2 regions of the Thauera sp. DNT-1 genome follow, and region 1 is predicted to be linked to the other one. Evidence: predicted binding sites of a transcription regulator. Region 1 holds the regulator's gene; the other holds the start of a gene.
The links. Region 1 encodes HrcA, which represses chaperone genes, less so after heat shock. Its sites were predicted from a motif close to TNTTAGCACTCNNNGNCNNNGAGTGCTAANA; they were not measured.
Positions count from the first base shown of each region.

Region 2: a site for HrcA is predicted at 4,437-4,467, ahead of groES (co-chaperone GroES). Genes of this name have one in related genera too.

Region 1 covers NZ_AP043752.1:51,028-58,475, reverse strand. The annotation lists gene recN (DNA repair protein RecN) at 1-928, opposite strand, end outside; gene ACZ5PP_RS00260 (NAD kinase) at 1,011-1,892, opposite strand; gene hrcA (heat-inducible transcriptional repressor HrcA) at 2,012-3,040, shown strand; gene hemH (ferrochelatase) at 3,092-4,189, shown strand; gene ACZ5PP_RS00245 (serine/threonine protein kinase) at 4,277-5,641, opposite strand; gene ACZ5PP_RS00240 (TRZ/ATZ family hydrolase) at 5,809-7,128, shown strand; gene ACZ5PP_RS00235 (OmpA family protein) at 7,229-7,448, shown strand, end outside.
Region 2 covers NZ_AP043752.1:4,230,433-4,237,880, reverse strand. The annotation lists gene ACZ5PP_RS19475 (sensor histidine kinase) at 1-1,319, opposite strand, end outside; gene ACZ5PP_RS19470 (response regulator transcription factor) at 1,288-1,980, opposite strand; gene groL (chaperonin GroEL) at 2,329-3,978, opposite strand; gene groES (co-chaperone GroES) at 4,031-4,321, opposite strand; gene ACZ5PP_RS19455 (glycoside hydrolase 5 family protein) at 4,587-5,720, shown strand; gene ACZ5PP_RS19450 (Lon protease family protein) at 5,899-7,448, shown strand, end outside.

The sequences.
Region 1 (7,448 bases):
CCATGACCGCGGCAATGCGGCGCTCGAGCTCGGCGAGACGTCCCGGATCGAGGTCGAGCCGGTCACGATAGCGGCGCAGGGCGTGCAGGGCCTCGTCGGCCTGGATGGCGGCGGCGGAGATCAGTTCGCGCACATCCGCCAGCCCGGCGTCGAAGTCGGCCAGCGCGGCGATGCGGCCGTCGAGGCGGCCCAGCACGGAGCACACCGCAAGTTCACCCTCGCCGAGCGCCACCACCGCCGCCTCCGCCCCCTCGATCAGGCTCGCGGCGTGGGCCAGGCGAGCGTGCTCGGCATTGATCTCCGCCCATTCCTCGATGTCGAAGCCGACCTGCTCGAGCTCGCGCAGCTGCCAGGCGAGCAGCTCGCGCTCGCGCGCCGAGCTCGCCGAGTCGGCCTCCGCTTCGCGCTGCAGGCGCAGCAGGCGCTGCCACTCGCGGTGGCGCGCGGCCACCTCGGCGACCAGCGCCCCCGCGCCCGCCTGGGCGTCGAGCAGGGCACGCTGCGCGTCGGTGCGCAGCAACGCGTGGTGGGCGTGCTGACCATGGATGTCGGCCAGCCACTCGCCGGCGGCGCGCAGCTGAGCGAGCGTGGCCGCCACGCCGTTGATCCACGCGCGGCTGCGGCCGCCCATATCGATCGTGCGGCGCAGGATCAGCATGCCCTCGTCGGCGGGCAGTTCCTGCTCGACGAGCCAGGCAGCGAGTCCCTCGCCGGCGGGCAGGTCGAATTCGGCGGCCACGTCGGCGCGCTCGCGGCCGCTGCGCACCATGGCTGCCTCGCCGCGCCCGCCGAGCGCGAGCCCGAGCGCATCGAGCAGGATCGACTTGCCGGCGCCGGTCTCCCCGGTCAGCGCACCGAAGCCGGCGGCGAATTCGAGGTCGAGGCGATCGACGATGACGAAGTCACGGATGGTCAGGCGGCGGAGCATGGCAGCGGCGGTCGCGGGTGGGGTTGGGACGGGACGACGGGGCCTGAGGAGTGGCGGCGCGGAGATCGGGCGGCGGGTGCGCTCACACCCTCGGCGCCGCGCTCCAGTGCAGCTTCTGGCGCAGCATCGCGAAGTAGGAATAGCCCTCGGGATGCAGCAGGCGCAAGCTGCGGCTCGAGCGTGTCATGCGCACGCAGTCGCCCGCGCGCAGGTCGAAACGGGTCTGGCCATCGAAGTGCACCCGGGCGTCGTGCGGCGGCAGCAGCACGATGTCGATGCGGCAGGAGTCGGGCAGCGTGATCGGGCGTGCGGTGAGCGCGTGCGGGCACAGCGGCACCAGCGCGATCCCGCCCACGCTCGGGTGCAGGATCGGGCCGTTGGCCGACAGCGCGTAGGCGGTCGAGCCGGTGGGGGTGGATACGATCATGCCGTCCGAGCGCTGGGTGTAGACGAACTCCTCGTCGATCGACAGCTCGAACTCGATCATGCGCCCGAGCTCGCCCTTGTTCACCACCACGTCGTTGAGGGCGAGCGTGTGGAACACGCGTGCGCCGCCGCGCAGCACCTCGACGTCGAGCATGAAACGGTCCTCGGCGGTGAAGGCGCCGTCGAGGATCTCGGCGAGGCGCTCGGTGGCCGAGCTGCGCGCGATGTCCGTGAGGAAGCCGAGGCGGCCGAGGTTGACGCCCACCAGCGGGACGCCGTGCTCGATCAGCCGGCGCGCGGTGTGCAGCATGGTGCCGTCGCCGCCGATCACCACCGCGAGGTCGGCGCTCGCGCCGATATGCTCGTAGCTTGCCACCGGGAAGTCGTGGGCGCCGCCGATGGAACTCGCGGTGCCCTGCTCGATCAACACCGCAAGGCCGCGATCGCGCAGGAAGCGGGCGATCGACAGCACCGACTCGGCCACGTCGGGGCTCTGATATTTGCCGATGAGGGCAAGCGTGCGGAATGGCGTGCTCATGGGCGCCGATTAAACCACAATCGTCCCCGCGCTTGACACCGCCGCGCCCGCGCGCGGTGGCCCGCAGTGGCCAGCGCGGGCGTGCTTCAATAGAATCGGCCTCTCGACTCCAGGCAGCCATGAATCCGCTCGACGCACGCTCCCAGATCCTCCTCAAGACCCTGATCGAACGCCACATCGCGGACGGCCAGCCGGTCGGCTCGCGCGCGCTGTCGCGCTATTCCGGTCTGGAGCTGTCGCCGGCGACGGTGCGCAACGTGATGAGCGACCTCGAGGAGATGGGCTTCATCGCCAGCCCGCACACCTCGGCAGGCCGCATCCCGACCGCGCTCGGCTATCGTTTCTTTGTCGACTCGCTGCTCACCGTGCAGCCGCTCGAGAACGCCCGCGTGCGCGCCCTCGAAGGCCAGCTGCTGCCCAACCAGCCGCAGCGCCTGATCAGCTCGGCCTCGCACCTGCTCTCCGAACTCACCCAGTTCGCCGGCGTGGTGGTGGCACCGCGCAAGGACGCGGTGCGCATCCGCCAGTTCGAGTTCATCAGCCTGGCCGAAAATCGCATCCTGCTGATCATCGTCACCACCGGCGGCGACGTGCAGAACCGCCTGCTGATCACCCGGCGCGCCTACACGCCGACCGAGCTAAACGGCGCTGCCGCCTACCTCAACGAGCACTTCGCCGGCCTGTCCTTCGAGGAGATCCGCCGCCGCCTCGGCGACGAGCTGCGCCAGCTGCGCAGCGACATGAGCGAACTGATGACCGCGACCGTCGACGCCGGCTCGGAAGCCGCCGAAGACAACGCGGCGAGCTACGTACTTTCGGGCGAAACCAAGCTGCTCGACGTCGAGGACCTGTCGAGCAACATGTCGCAGCTGCGCGAGCTCTTCAGGCTCTTCGAGCAGCGCACCGGCCTGCTCCAGCTGCTCGACCTGTCCAACCGCGCCGAGGGCGTGCAGATCTTCATCGGTGGCGAATCCGGCCTCGCCCCGCTCGACGGCTGCAGCGTGATCACCGCGCCCTACGAGGTCGACGGCCAGGTGGTCGGCTCGCTCGGTGTCATCGGCCCCACCCGCATGGCCTACGACCGCGTGATCCCGATCGTCGACATCACCGCCCGGCTGCTCTCGAACGCCCTCTCCTCCAAGCACTGATTCCGGCGTGCGCCTGCCTTGCCGTGCGCACGCCCCCACCCGAGGACCACGATGCCCCGTTACCGGCCCGAACCGATCCACCGTCACGACAGCACGCCGCGCACCGGCGTGCTGCTGGTCAACCTGGGCACCCCCGCCGCCCCCACCGCCGCCGCGCTGCGTCCCTACCTCAAGCAGTTCCTTTCCGACCCGCGCGTGGTCGAGATCCCGCGCCTGGTGTGGTGGCCGATCCTCAACGGCATCATCCTCAACACGCGGCCCAAGGCCTCGGCACAGAAATACGCCAGCATCTGGACCGACGAGGGCTCACCGCTGCTGGTGCACACCGTACGTCAGACCAAGCTGCTCGCCGGCTATCTCGCCAAGGACGGCTACGACGGGCTCGACATCGATTACGCGATGCGCTACGGCGCACCCGCGATCGGCGACACCCTGGACGCGATGCGCGCGCGCGGCTGCACCCGCATCCTGGTGGTGCCGATGTACCCGCAGTATTCCGCGAGCACCACCGCCACCGTGGTCGACGAGGTCGGCCGCAGCCTGGCGCGCTGGCGCAACCAGCCCGAGATGCGCTTCGTGCGCAATTTCCACGACGACCCTGGCTACATCGATGCGCTGGTGAAGAGCGTGCGCGAGCACTGGGCGGCCAACGGCGAGCCCGAGCGCCTGCTGCTGAGCTTCCACGGCGTGCCGCGGCGCTCGCTCGATCTCGGCGACCCCTATCACTGCGAGTGCCACAAGACCGGCCGCCTCGTCGCCGAAGGCCTCGGCGTGGCACGCGAGCGCGTACTGGTCACGTTCCAGTCGCGCTTCGGCAAGGCAGAATGGCTCAAGCCCTACACCCAGCCCACCCTGGAACAGCTCGCCGCCGAGGGCGTGCGCCGCGTCGACGTGATGTGCCCGGGCTTCGTCGCGGACTGCCTGGAGACGCTGGAGGAGATCGCGCTCGAGTGCAAGGAAGCCTTCCTGGAGAAGGGCGGCCAGGCCTTCCACTACATCCCCTGCCTGAACGAGCGCGACGCCTGGATCAAGGCGCTGGCCGCGCTGGTGCGCAAGCACCTGGGCAACTGGCTGGAGATCGCCGCGCCGGACGCCGCCGCGCGCAGCGCCGCACTCGAGCGCGCACGCACGCTCGGCGCCGGGCAGTAGCAGCGATGCCCGCCCGCACGGGCTGGCCGAAACAGCCCGGCTCGGAGGGATTCAGGCGGGTGCGGGCGGACTCCACCCGCAATTCATTCAGTAGTCGACGATCTGCAGGTCGTGCACGACCGGCGCCGCGCGCACCGCACGCACCGCCGCGGGGGCGTGCTCGGCCGCCTGGCGCGACACCGCCGCAAGCCGGCGCACGGCGACGGTGCCAAGCTGGCGACGGAAGCGCTCCAGCACTTCCTCGCTCGCAAGCGCGAGCGCGGCGGGGTTGACTTCGAGATAGCTGAGCTCGTCGAGCGACACCGCGCTCAGCAGCTGCTTGTGCTCGAGCTGGTCGAGCCAGGCCTGCTCGCCGAAAACCTCGCCCGGCCCCACCTCCAGCACCCGCCGCCCGCCGATGGAGAGCTCGACCTTGCCCTCGAGCACGATCCCGAAGCGCTGATCGAGGTCGCCCTCGCGCATCAGGCCGAGGTCACTGCCGACCTTGCGCCAGGCGCAGATCCGCATCACCTCCCACAGATCCACGTCCTCGAACTCGGTGAAGAAGGCCAGTTTGCGCAGGCGCGCGAAGCGCTCGGCGTCGTGGTGCACGTGACCTTCGTCGAGGATCTGGTAGCGGACCGCGGCGAGGTCCTTGGCGAACTCCGCGCCGTTGCGGTAGCGCGAGTAGAGGTCCTTCTCGAGCGCCTTGCGGATTACCGCGTCCATCTGCTCGGGCACGTCCGGGTTGAGCTGCGAGACCGAGGGCGGATCGGCGTTGATGATCTTATAGACGAGCTGCGCCGGATTGCTCGCGCGGAAGGGCAGCCGCCCGGTCAGCATGTGGAACAGCAGCACGCCGAGCGAATACAGGTCGGTCTTCTGGTTGAGCGGATAGCCCTTGATCTGCTCCGGGCTCATGTAGGCCGGGGAGCCTACGCCCATGATGAAGGTCGAGTCGGTGTCGAGCTTCTTGTTGATGTTGAGCGCGAGGCCGAAGTCGGTGATCTTCACGTTGTCCTGCTCGTCGACCAGGATGTTCGCCGGCTTGATGTCGCGGTGCACGATGCCCTGGCGGTAAGCGTGGTCGAGCGCCATGCAGCACTTGAACACGATCCCGATCGTGCGATGGATGGGCAGCAGGTTCTGGAAGCTGCAGTAGCGCTCCAGCGAGCCGCCCGGGAAGTACTCCATCACCACGTAGGCCTCGTCGGGCTCGATCGAGGCATCGTGGATACGGATGATATTGGGGTGGTCGAGGCGGCCCGACACCACGCGCTCGGCCTTCAGCAGCTTGATCAGGCGGCGGTTCCACTTCGCCTCGTCGCGCGCCTTGTCGTCGAAGCGCACGTGCTTGAGCGCCACCGGCTCGGGGTAGTCCGGGGTCTCGGCGAGATAGACCACCGCGGTCGCGCCGCGGCCGATCTCCTTGATGATCCTGTACTTGCCGATGCGTTCGGGAATCCGGTTCATGCTGTCTTGCAGGGCGGGGGCGCCCGCGCGGCCGGCGGGCTTCGGCGCGATTGTTGCACGATCCGGTGCCGGCGTGCGCCTCCACACCCGCAGCGGCGCGGGATTGTCCGCCCGGGCCGCGCATGCTTGAATGAGGCTCTCCCCGCAACTGCCCGCCAGGAGCCGCCTTGAGCGAAGCCGTAGACCTGCTGATCAACGCCCGCTGGATCGTCCCCGTCGAACCGCGCGACGCTGTGCTCGCCGACCACGCGGTGGCGATCCGCGGCGGACGCATCGTCGACCTTCTCGGCCAGGACGAGGCGCGCACGCGCTACGTCGCGGACGAGGTGGTCGAGCTGCCGCGGCACCTGCTGATCCCCGGCCTGGTGAACCTGCACACCCACGCCGCGATGAGCCTGCTGCGCGGCATCGCCGACGACCTGCCACTGATGCGCTGGCTGGAGGAGGCGATCTGGCCGGCCGAGAGCCGTCACGTTTCCGCCGCCTTCGTGCGCGACGGCACCCTGCTCGCCGCGGCCGAGATGATCCGTGGCGGCATCACCACCTGCAGCGACATGTACTTCCACCCCGAGGCGGCGGCGGAAGCCTTCGCCGCCGCGGGCATGCGCGCGGTGGTCGGCGCGGTCGTGCTGGAATTCCCCACCTCGTACGCGAGCGACCCCGAGGACTACCTGCGCAAGGGCCTGGCCGCCCGCGACCGCTGGCAGGGCCACCCGCGGCTCGGCTTCTCGATCGCCCCGCACGCGCCCTACACCGTCTCGGACGACAGCTTCCACCAGGTGCAGACCCTCGCGGACGAACTCGGCCTGCCGATCCATGTGCACATCCACGAGACCGCACAAGAGATCGCCGACTCCCTCGCCGTCCACGGCTGCCGGCCGCTCGCTCGCCTCGCGCGCCTCGGCGTGCTCGGCAGCAATCTGATCGGCGTCCATGCGGTGCATCTGGACGAGGCCGACATCGAACTGCTCGCCCGCCACGGCTGCAGCGTCGCGCACTGCCCCACCTCGAACATGAAGCTCGCCAGCGGCATCGCGCCGGTGCCGCGCCTGCTCGCCGCCGGCGTCCCGGTCGGCCTCGGCACGGACGGCGCGGCGAGCAACAACCGCCTCGACCTGCTCCAGGAGATGCGCCACGCCGCGCTGCTCGCCAAGGTCGGCAGCCTGGACGCCACCGCGGTACCGGCGCATGCCGCCTTGCGCATGGCCACGCTCGGGGGCGCGCGCGCATTGGGCATGGACGATCGCATCGGCTCGATCGAAAAAGGCAAATGCGCCGATCTTTGCGCACTCGACCTTTCCGCACCGCAATGCCGGCCCTGCTTCGATCCGGTGTCGCATCTCGTCTACGTATGCGGTCGCGAAAACGTCTCCCACGTATGGATCGACGGCGAAACCCGCGTGGACAAAGGCGTCTCGCTGTTGCATATTAACGACACCGAATTGCTCCGGCTCGTGTCGATGTGGCAAACTAAGCTCGGTAATTGAACTGGATATACTGGTACAAACCGACACGAAGACGGCAGATTCGCCAGTCTTCATTTCGTTCAGTGGCAATTCCGGCGACTCGCCCTTCAAAGAGGAAACCATGATCAAACAATCCAAGAAGCAGATGCTCATGCTGGCCGCCATCGCCTCGATCGGCCTGTCCGCCCCGAGCGCTTTCGCTCAGGTCAGCGACGTCGTCGTCGCCGGCAAGGGTGAAATCCCCTACGTGATCGACGCGCGCAACGTCGTCGCTCGCAGCGGCACCGGCCTGTGCTGGCGCACCGGCTACTGGAGCCCCGCCGCCGCCTCGACCGCCCTCG
Region 2 (7,448 bases), 370 kb from region 1:
CTGCCGAGCACGCGGTAGAAGCGCTCGAAGACGCGCTCGCGGTCGGCCTCGGGGATGCCGGGACCGTTGTCCTCGACCTCGAACACCGGTGAGCCGGCGTAGCGCGTGCGCGCGGTGACGCTGCCACCGCGCGGGGTGTACTTGATCGCGTTGTCGACCAGATTCTTCAGCATCTCGCGCAGCAGCACCGGGTTGCCCTCCACGCGCAGGGCCGTGTCGCCCGCCTCGACACCGAGGTCGATCCGCTTGGCCTGCGCGCGCGGATAGAGCTCCAGCGCCACCTCGCGCACGATCGCATCGAGGTCCACCGTCTCCACCGCGTAGAGCTTCTCGAAGCTCGCCTCGGCGCGGGCGAGCGAGAGCAGCTGGTTGATCAGGTGGGCTGCGCGGTCGGTGCTCTCGGCGATGCGGGTGAGCGACTGGCGTAGCTGGTCGGGGTCGGTCTCGTGCATGGCGAGGTCGGTCTGCATCTTGAGCCCGGTCAGCGGCGTGCGCATCTGGTGCGCGGCGTCGGCGATGAAGCGCTGCTGCGCCTGCAGGTTCTCTTCCAGGCGCGCCATCATGTCGTTGTAGGCGATGATGAGCGGACGCACCTCCTCGGGCACGCTCGATGGCTCGACCGGCGACAGGTCGGTGGGGCGACGACGGCGGATCAGGCTCTGCAGCCGGTTGAGCGGCGCGATGCCGCGGCTCAGGCCCACCCACACCAGCACCACCGCGAGCGGGATGATGGCGAACTGCGGCAGCAGCACCCCGGTGACCACGCGCGAGGCGAGGTCGGTGCGCTTGTTGCGCGTCTCGGCGACCTGCACGAGCACGAAACGATCGGCCTGCGCAGGGTCGGGGCGCACGAAGCGCCAAGCGATGCGCACCTCCTCGCCCTGGATCATGGCATCGCGCAGCTGCACCTCCTCGCCGTCGACTGCGGACGAGGTCGGCATGGGCGGGATCTCGGCGTCGCCGCTGACCGTGACGCCATTGACGTCGGCCACCTGGTAGTAGACGACGTCGTCCTGGTCGGCGCGGAACAGCGCGCGCGGCGGCGCCGGAAAGCGCACCACCACCTGGCCGTCCTCGACCTCGACCAGGCGCGCGAGCGCGCGCACGCCGTCGGCGAGTGCGAGATCGTAGGGCTGGTTGGCGATGCTGTCGGCGACGTTGTGGGTGACGATGATCGAGATCGGCCACAGGAACAGCAGCGGCGCGAGCATCCAGTCGAGGATCTCGCCGAACAGCGAGTTCGGCGGCCCGGACTTGCGCGGCGCGTTTGCGCCGCGCGGCGCGCGCTCAGGCCTGGACTTTCGCCGCAGGGGCAGCATCGGGGTTTTCCAGGCAGTACCCCAGGCCGCGCACGGTCACGATGCGCACGCCGCTGTCCTCGAGCTTCTTGCGCAGGCGATGGACATAGACCTCGATCGCGTTGCTGGACACCTCCTCGCCCCAGCCGCACAGGTGGTCAACGAGCTGGTCCTTGCTGACCAGGCGGCCGACACGCAGCAGGAAGATCTCGAGCAGGCCGATCTCGCGCGCCGACAGCTCGACGAGCTGGCCGCCGATCTTGACCACGCGGTCGGCCTGGTCGTAGCTCAGCTGACCGATCTCGATGCAGCGCGGCTGGCCGGTGCCGCGGCGGGTAAGCGCACGCACGCGCGCTTCCAGTTCGGGCAGGGCGAAAGGCTTGGTGAGGTAGTCGTCGGCACCGGCATCGAGCCCGCGCACGCGGTCGTCGACGCCATCCTGCGCGGTCAGGATCAGCACCGGCTGAGCCGACTTGCGCGCGCGCAGGCGCTTGAGCACCTCGATGCCGTTCATGCGCGGCAGGCCGAGGTCGAGGATGAGCAGGTCGTAACCCTGGCCCGCGAGCGCGGCATCCGCCTCCATGCCGTCCGCCACGTGATCGACTGCACAACCACCGCGCCGCAGGGCGCGACAGATGCCGTCGGCGATCACCGGATCGTCTTCCGCCAACAGGATACGCATAGCATTCCGGCTGTAAGTTGCTTGTAAGCGGAGATTCAGAGAATGTTTCCGCTGTTCTCCTTTTGCTCGGTCTTCGGGGACGTGGCTGCTGCGCGCAGCGGCGTTCCGGGGAGCGCCCGCCCATCTGGGCCGCGGCGCTCCCCACCGACTTTTACTCCCCGAATTAAATAATTGTCCCACGCTTTGCGCAGTCGCAGGCAGCCTCCCCGGCGGCTGGACGCGGGACGGCCCGCGCCGTGCCGGAACCGATGGACGCAAAAAGGCCCCGCCGAGGGCATTCCTCGACGAGGCCTTGTTCGCTTGCAGCGGGCGGGAGGTCCGGCGGACCGGACCTTCCCGGGCAGGCAGTTACATGCCCATGCCCATGCCGCCCATGCCACCCATGCCGCCCATGTCGGGCATGCCGCCCATCGGCTTGTCCTCGGCCAGCTCGCCGACCATGCAGTCGGTGGTCAGCATCAGGCCGGCGACGGACGCGGCGTTCTGCAGCGCGGTGCGGGTGACCTTGGTCGGATCCAGCACGCCCATCTCGACCATGTCGCCGTACTCGCCGGTGGCGGCGTTGAAGCCGTAGTTGCCCGAGCCCTCGACGACCTTGTTCACCACCACGCTCGGCTCGTCGCCGGCGTTGGCGACGATCTCGCGCAGGGGCTGTTCCATGGCGCGCAGCACGATCTTGATGCCGGCATCCTGGTCGTGGTTGTCGCCCTTGAGCTCGCCCAGCGCGGCGCGGGCACGCAGCAGCGCGACGCCGCCGCCGGGGACGATGCCCTCTTCCACCGCAGCGCGGGTGGCGTGCAGGGCGTCCTCGACGCGGGCCTTCTTCTCCTTCATCTCGACTTCGGTGGCGGCACCGACCTTGATCACCGCAACACCGCCGGCCAGCTTGGCCACGCGTTCCTGCAGCTTCTCGCGGTCGTAGTCGGAGCTGGCTTCCTCGATCTGCACGCGGATCTGCTTGACGCGCGCCTCGATGCGGTCGGCCTGGCCGGCGCCGTCGATGATGATGGTGTTTTCCTTGCCGACTTCGATGCGGGCAGCCTGGCCGAGGTCGTCCAGGGTGGCCTTCTCGAGGGTCAGGCCGACTTCTTCGGCGATGACCTGGCCGCCGGTCAGGATGGCGATGTCTTCCAGCATGGCCTTGCGACGGTCGCCGAAGCCCGGGGCCTTGACGGCGCAGGTCTTGAGGATGCCGCGGATGTTGTTCACCACCAGGGTGGCGAGCGCTTCGCCTTCGACGTCCTCGGCGATGATCAGCAGCGGACGGCCCGACTTGGCGACCTGCTCGAGCACCGGCAGGAGGTCGCGGATGTTGGAGATCTTCTTGTCGAAGAGCAGGACGAAGGGCTGCTCGAGGATGGCAACCTGCTTGTCCGGGTTGTTGATGAAGTAGGGCGACAGGTAACCGCGGTCGAACTGCATGCCCTCGACCACGTCGAGTTCGTTCTGCAGCGACTTGCCGTCTTCGACGGTGATCACGCCTTCCTTGCCGACCTTGTCCATCGCACGGGCGATGATGTCGCCGATGTCGCTGTCGGAGTTGGCCGAGATCGAGCCGACCTGGGCGATCTCCTTGTTGGTCGAGCAGGGCTTCGACAGCTTCTTGAGCTCGTCGATGGTGGCGACGACGGCCTTGTCGATGCCGCGCTTGAGGTCCATCGGGTTCATGCCGGCGGCGACGAACTTCATGCCTTCGCGCACGATCGACTGCGCCAGCACGGTCGCGGTGGTGGTGCCGTCACCGGCGATGTCCGAGGTCTTGGAAGCGACTTCCTTGACCATCTGCGCGCCCATGTTCTCGAACTTGTCCTTCAGCTCGATTTCCTTGGCGACGGAGACGCCGTCCTTGGTCACGGTCGGGGCGCCGAACGAGCGCTCGAGCACGACGTTGCGGCCCTTCGGGCCCAGGGTCACCTTGACCGCGTTGGCGAGGATGTTGATGCCGGCGACCATGCGCTCGCGGGCGGAATCACCAAACTTGACTTCTTTAGCTGCCATTCTTCAGAACTCCGGAATCGTTTCGATTAGGGTTGATCGGTGCGGGGGAGGCTCAGGCCTCGACCACGCCCATGATGTCTTCCTCGCGCATCACGAGGAGTTCGTCGCCTTCGACCTTCACGGTCTGGCCGGCGTACTTGCCGAACAGCACCTTGTCACCGACCTTGACGGCCATCGGACGGACCTTGCCGTCGTCGAGGATCTTGCCGTTGCCGACCGCGAGGACTTCGCCCTGATCGGGCTTCTCGCCGGCGCTGTCCGGGATCACGATGCCGCTGGCGGTCTTGCGTTCGGCTTCGAGGCGCTTGACGATCACACGATCATGCAGGGGACGAATCTTCATCGAGTTCTCTCCTAACTGAGGTTCAACTGTCTGGGTTGATGAAACACGCGGAACCAGTCCGCAGGAAAAGGATCTGCTGTGGCGATGGACGGGCTTGCACCCGTCGATCGAGGCTTGTTAGCACTCGACGCCAACGAGTGCTAATAATAGGGACGGGTCCAGAGGATTTCAAGTGCGCTTCCTGTTAACTTTTTTCTGCGCCGTGATGGCGCTCGCCGCGGCGCCCCTCCACGCCCAACGCCAACCTCCCCCCCTCGCCGCCTCCATGGACGCACGATGGAAGGGCGCCGCCTTCGAGGGCGACCGCGCCAGCCTCGCCCGCCTCGCCGCCGCCGGCGCCAAGGTCGTGCGCGTGTACCGCCAGTCCGACGCCTGGGTGCTCGACGAGGCGCACCGCCTCGGCCTGAAGGTGGTGATGGGGCTGTGGCTGGAGCACCCGCGCCACGGTTTCGACTACGCCGACGCGCGCGCCGTGCGCGCACAGGAAGACGCCCTGCTCGACTTCGTCGCCCGCCACCGCAAGCACCCTGCCCTGCTCGCCTGGGGCGTGGGCAACGAGATCGAGACCGGGGTCGCCGACCCGCTGCCGCTGTGGCGCGCGGTCGACCGGCTGGCCGCGCGCATCCGCGCGCTCGACCCCGACCACCCCACCATGATGGTGGTCGCCGACACCGGCATGGACGCCTTCCGCGCACTCGCCGGCTGCTGCCCCAACGTCGAGCTGCTCGGCATCAACGTCTACGCCGGTGCGGTGTTCGACCTGCCGCAGCGCCTGCGCGCGGCCGGCATCGCCAAGCCGGTGGTGGTCGCCGAGCTCGGCCCGCTCGGGCAGTGGCAGGCCGGGCGCAAGCCCTGGGGCGCGCCGGTCGAGCTCACCAGCACCGAGAAGGCGCGCTTCTTCACCGAGGCCCTCGCCTTCCTCGACCAGCAGGCGCAGATCCGCGGCGTCTTCCCCTTCCTGTGGGGCGCGAAGCAGGAACAGACCGCGACCTGGCACGGACTGCTGCTCGCCGACGGTAGCCCCACCGCGATGAGCGACGCTCTCGCCGCCGCCTGGGGGCGGCCGCAGCCTCGGCCCGCACCGCGCATCCGCGGCATCGGCATCGGCGCGGACGAGTTCGCCGCCGGCGCGGAGATCTCCGCCGGCATCGACGCGGTCGCCCACGACGGCAGCGCGCTCGCCGCCGAGTGGGCCGTGCACGCCGAGGCCACCGACCTGCGCAAGGGCGGCGATGCCGAGACCCCGCCCACGCGCATCGACGTGCGCGTGCTGCACGCCGATGCCGCCAGCGTGAGCTTCGTCGCCCCGGCGCAGCCCGGCGCCTACCGCCTCTTCATCACCGTGCGCGACCGCGAGGGCAAGGCAGGGACGGCGAACCTGCCGTTCCGGGTGAGGTAAACGAGGCCTCGCCCGCAGCAGCGTCGTCTCCCTCGCGCCTGCGGCTCTCGCACGTTCGTGCCCCCTCCTCCCGTGGGCGCACGGTGCCCGCCCCGCGCATTCCTCCCCGCTTGGTCCGCCGCCCCGCCCCGGGGTTAAGATGACTCGCAGAAGAACCCCAAGCGCAGGAGGCGCGCCCATGTCCGCTCCGCTCACGCCGCCGGCCCCCTTGCCCGTCGAGCGCCTGGCGACCCGCTGCGACCCGGCAGCGCTCGGCATCGAAACCTCCGCCCAACTGCCCGAGCTCGACGTCGCCCGCCTCCACGGCCGCGCGGTCGACGCGATCCGGCTCGGCCTCGACATCCGCGCCGAGGGCTACAACCTCTTCGTGCTCGGCGACCCCGGCAGCGGCCGCCACGAGCTCGTCCGCCGCCTGCTCGAGGACACGCGCGGCCGCGGCGATGCACCCGCGGACTGGTGCTACGCATGGAACTTCGCCAACGCCGCCCAGCCTCGGCTGCTGCGCCTGCCCTGCGGGCGCGGCCCGGCGCTGCGCGACGATCTGGCCCGCTTCGTCGAGGAGCTGGTGCCGGCGATCGGCGCGGTGTTCGAGAGCGAGGAGCACCGCAACCGCATCGAGGCCCTGCAGGAGGAGGCCAAGACGCGCGAGGAGAGCGCCTTGCGCAGCCTCGGCGACGAGGCCCAGAAGCTCGGCGTCGCGCTGCTGCGCACCCCGCACGGCTTCGCCTTCCTGCCGATGAAGGACGAGGGCAGCACGCTCACGCAGGAAGAATTCGAGCAGCTGCCCGAGGCACGCCAGCACGAGCTCGGCGAGCACATCCGCGCGCTGCACGAGCGCCTGCACCGCCTGATGGGCGATTTCCCGCGCTGGCGGCACGAGCTGCAGAACCGCATCCGCGACGCCGGGCGCGAGGCGATCCGCGCCACCGTCACCCACATGGTCGACGAATTGAAGGCGCGTCACGCAGACCTGCCCGAGGTGTGCGCGCATCTGGACGCGGTGCTCGCCGACGTCGTCGCCAGCGGCGAGTCGCTGCGCGCGACGCCGCACGCCGACGAGGACAGCGAGACGCTGACCTACACCGGCAGCATCAGCGTGCAGCGCTATCTGGTGAACCTGCTCGTCGCCAACCCCGCCGACGGCACCCGACCGATGGTGTACGAAGACCACCCCACGCTGCAGAACCTGGTCGGCCGCATCGACCACCTGGTGCACATGGGCACCCTGGTGAGCAACTTCACCCTGATCCGCGCCGGCGCCCTGCACCGCGCCAACGGCGGCTTCCTGGTGCTCGATGCGCTCAAGCTGCTGTCCCAGCCCTTCGCCTGGGAGGGGCTCAAGCGCGCGCTCAAATCCGCACGCCTGCGCATCGAGTCGCTCTCGGAGCTGATCGGGGTGACCGGCTCGGTGCAGCTCGAGCCCGAGCCGATGCCGCTCGAGCTCAAGGTGGTGCTGATCGGCGATCGCCTGACCTACTACCTGCTCGGCCGCTACGATCCCGAGTTCGCCGCGCTGTTCCGCATCAACGCCGACATGGAGAGCGAGATCGAACGCTCCGCGGACAACACCGCCGCTTACGCCTGCCTGCTCGCCACCCTGGCGCGCCGCGCCGGCCTGCCGCCCTTGTCGGCGCCGGCGCTGGCGCGCCTGATCGAGCACGCGGCGCGCCTCGCCGCCGACGCCGAGCGCCTGAGCGCGCGCACCCAGCCGCTCGACGACCGCCTGCG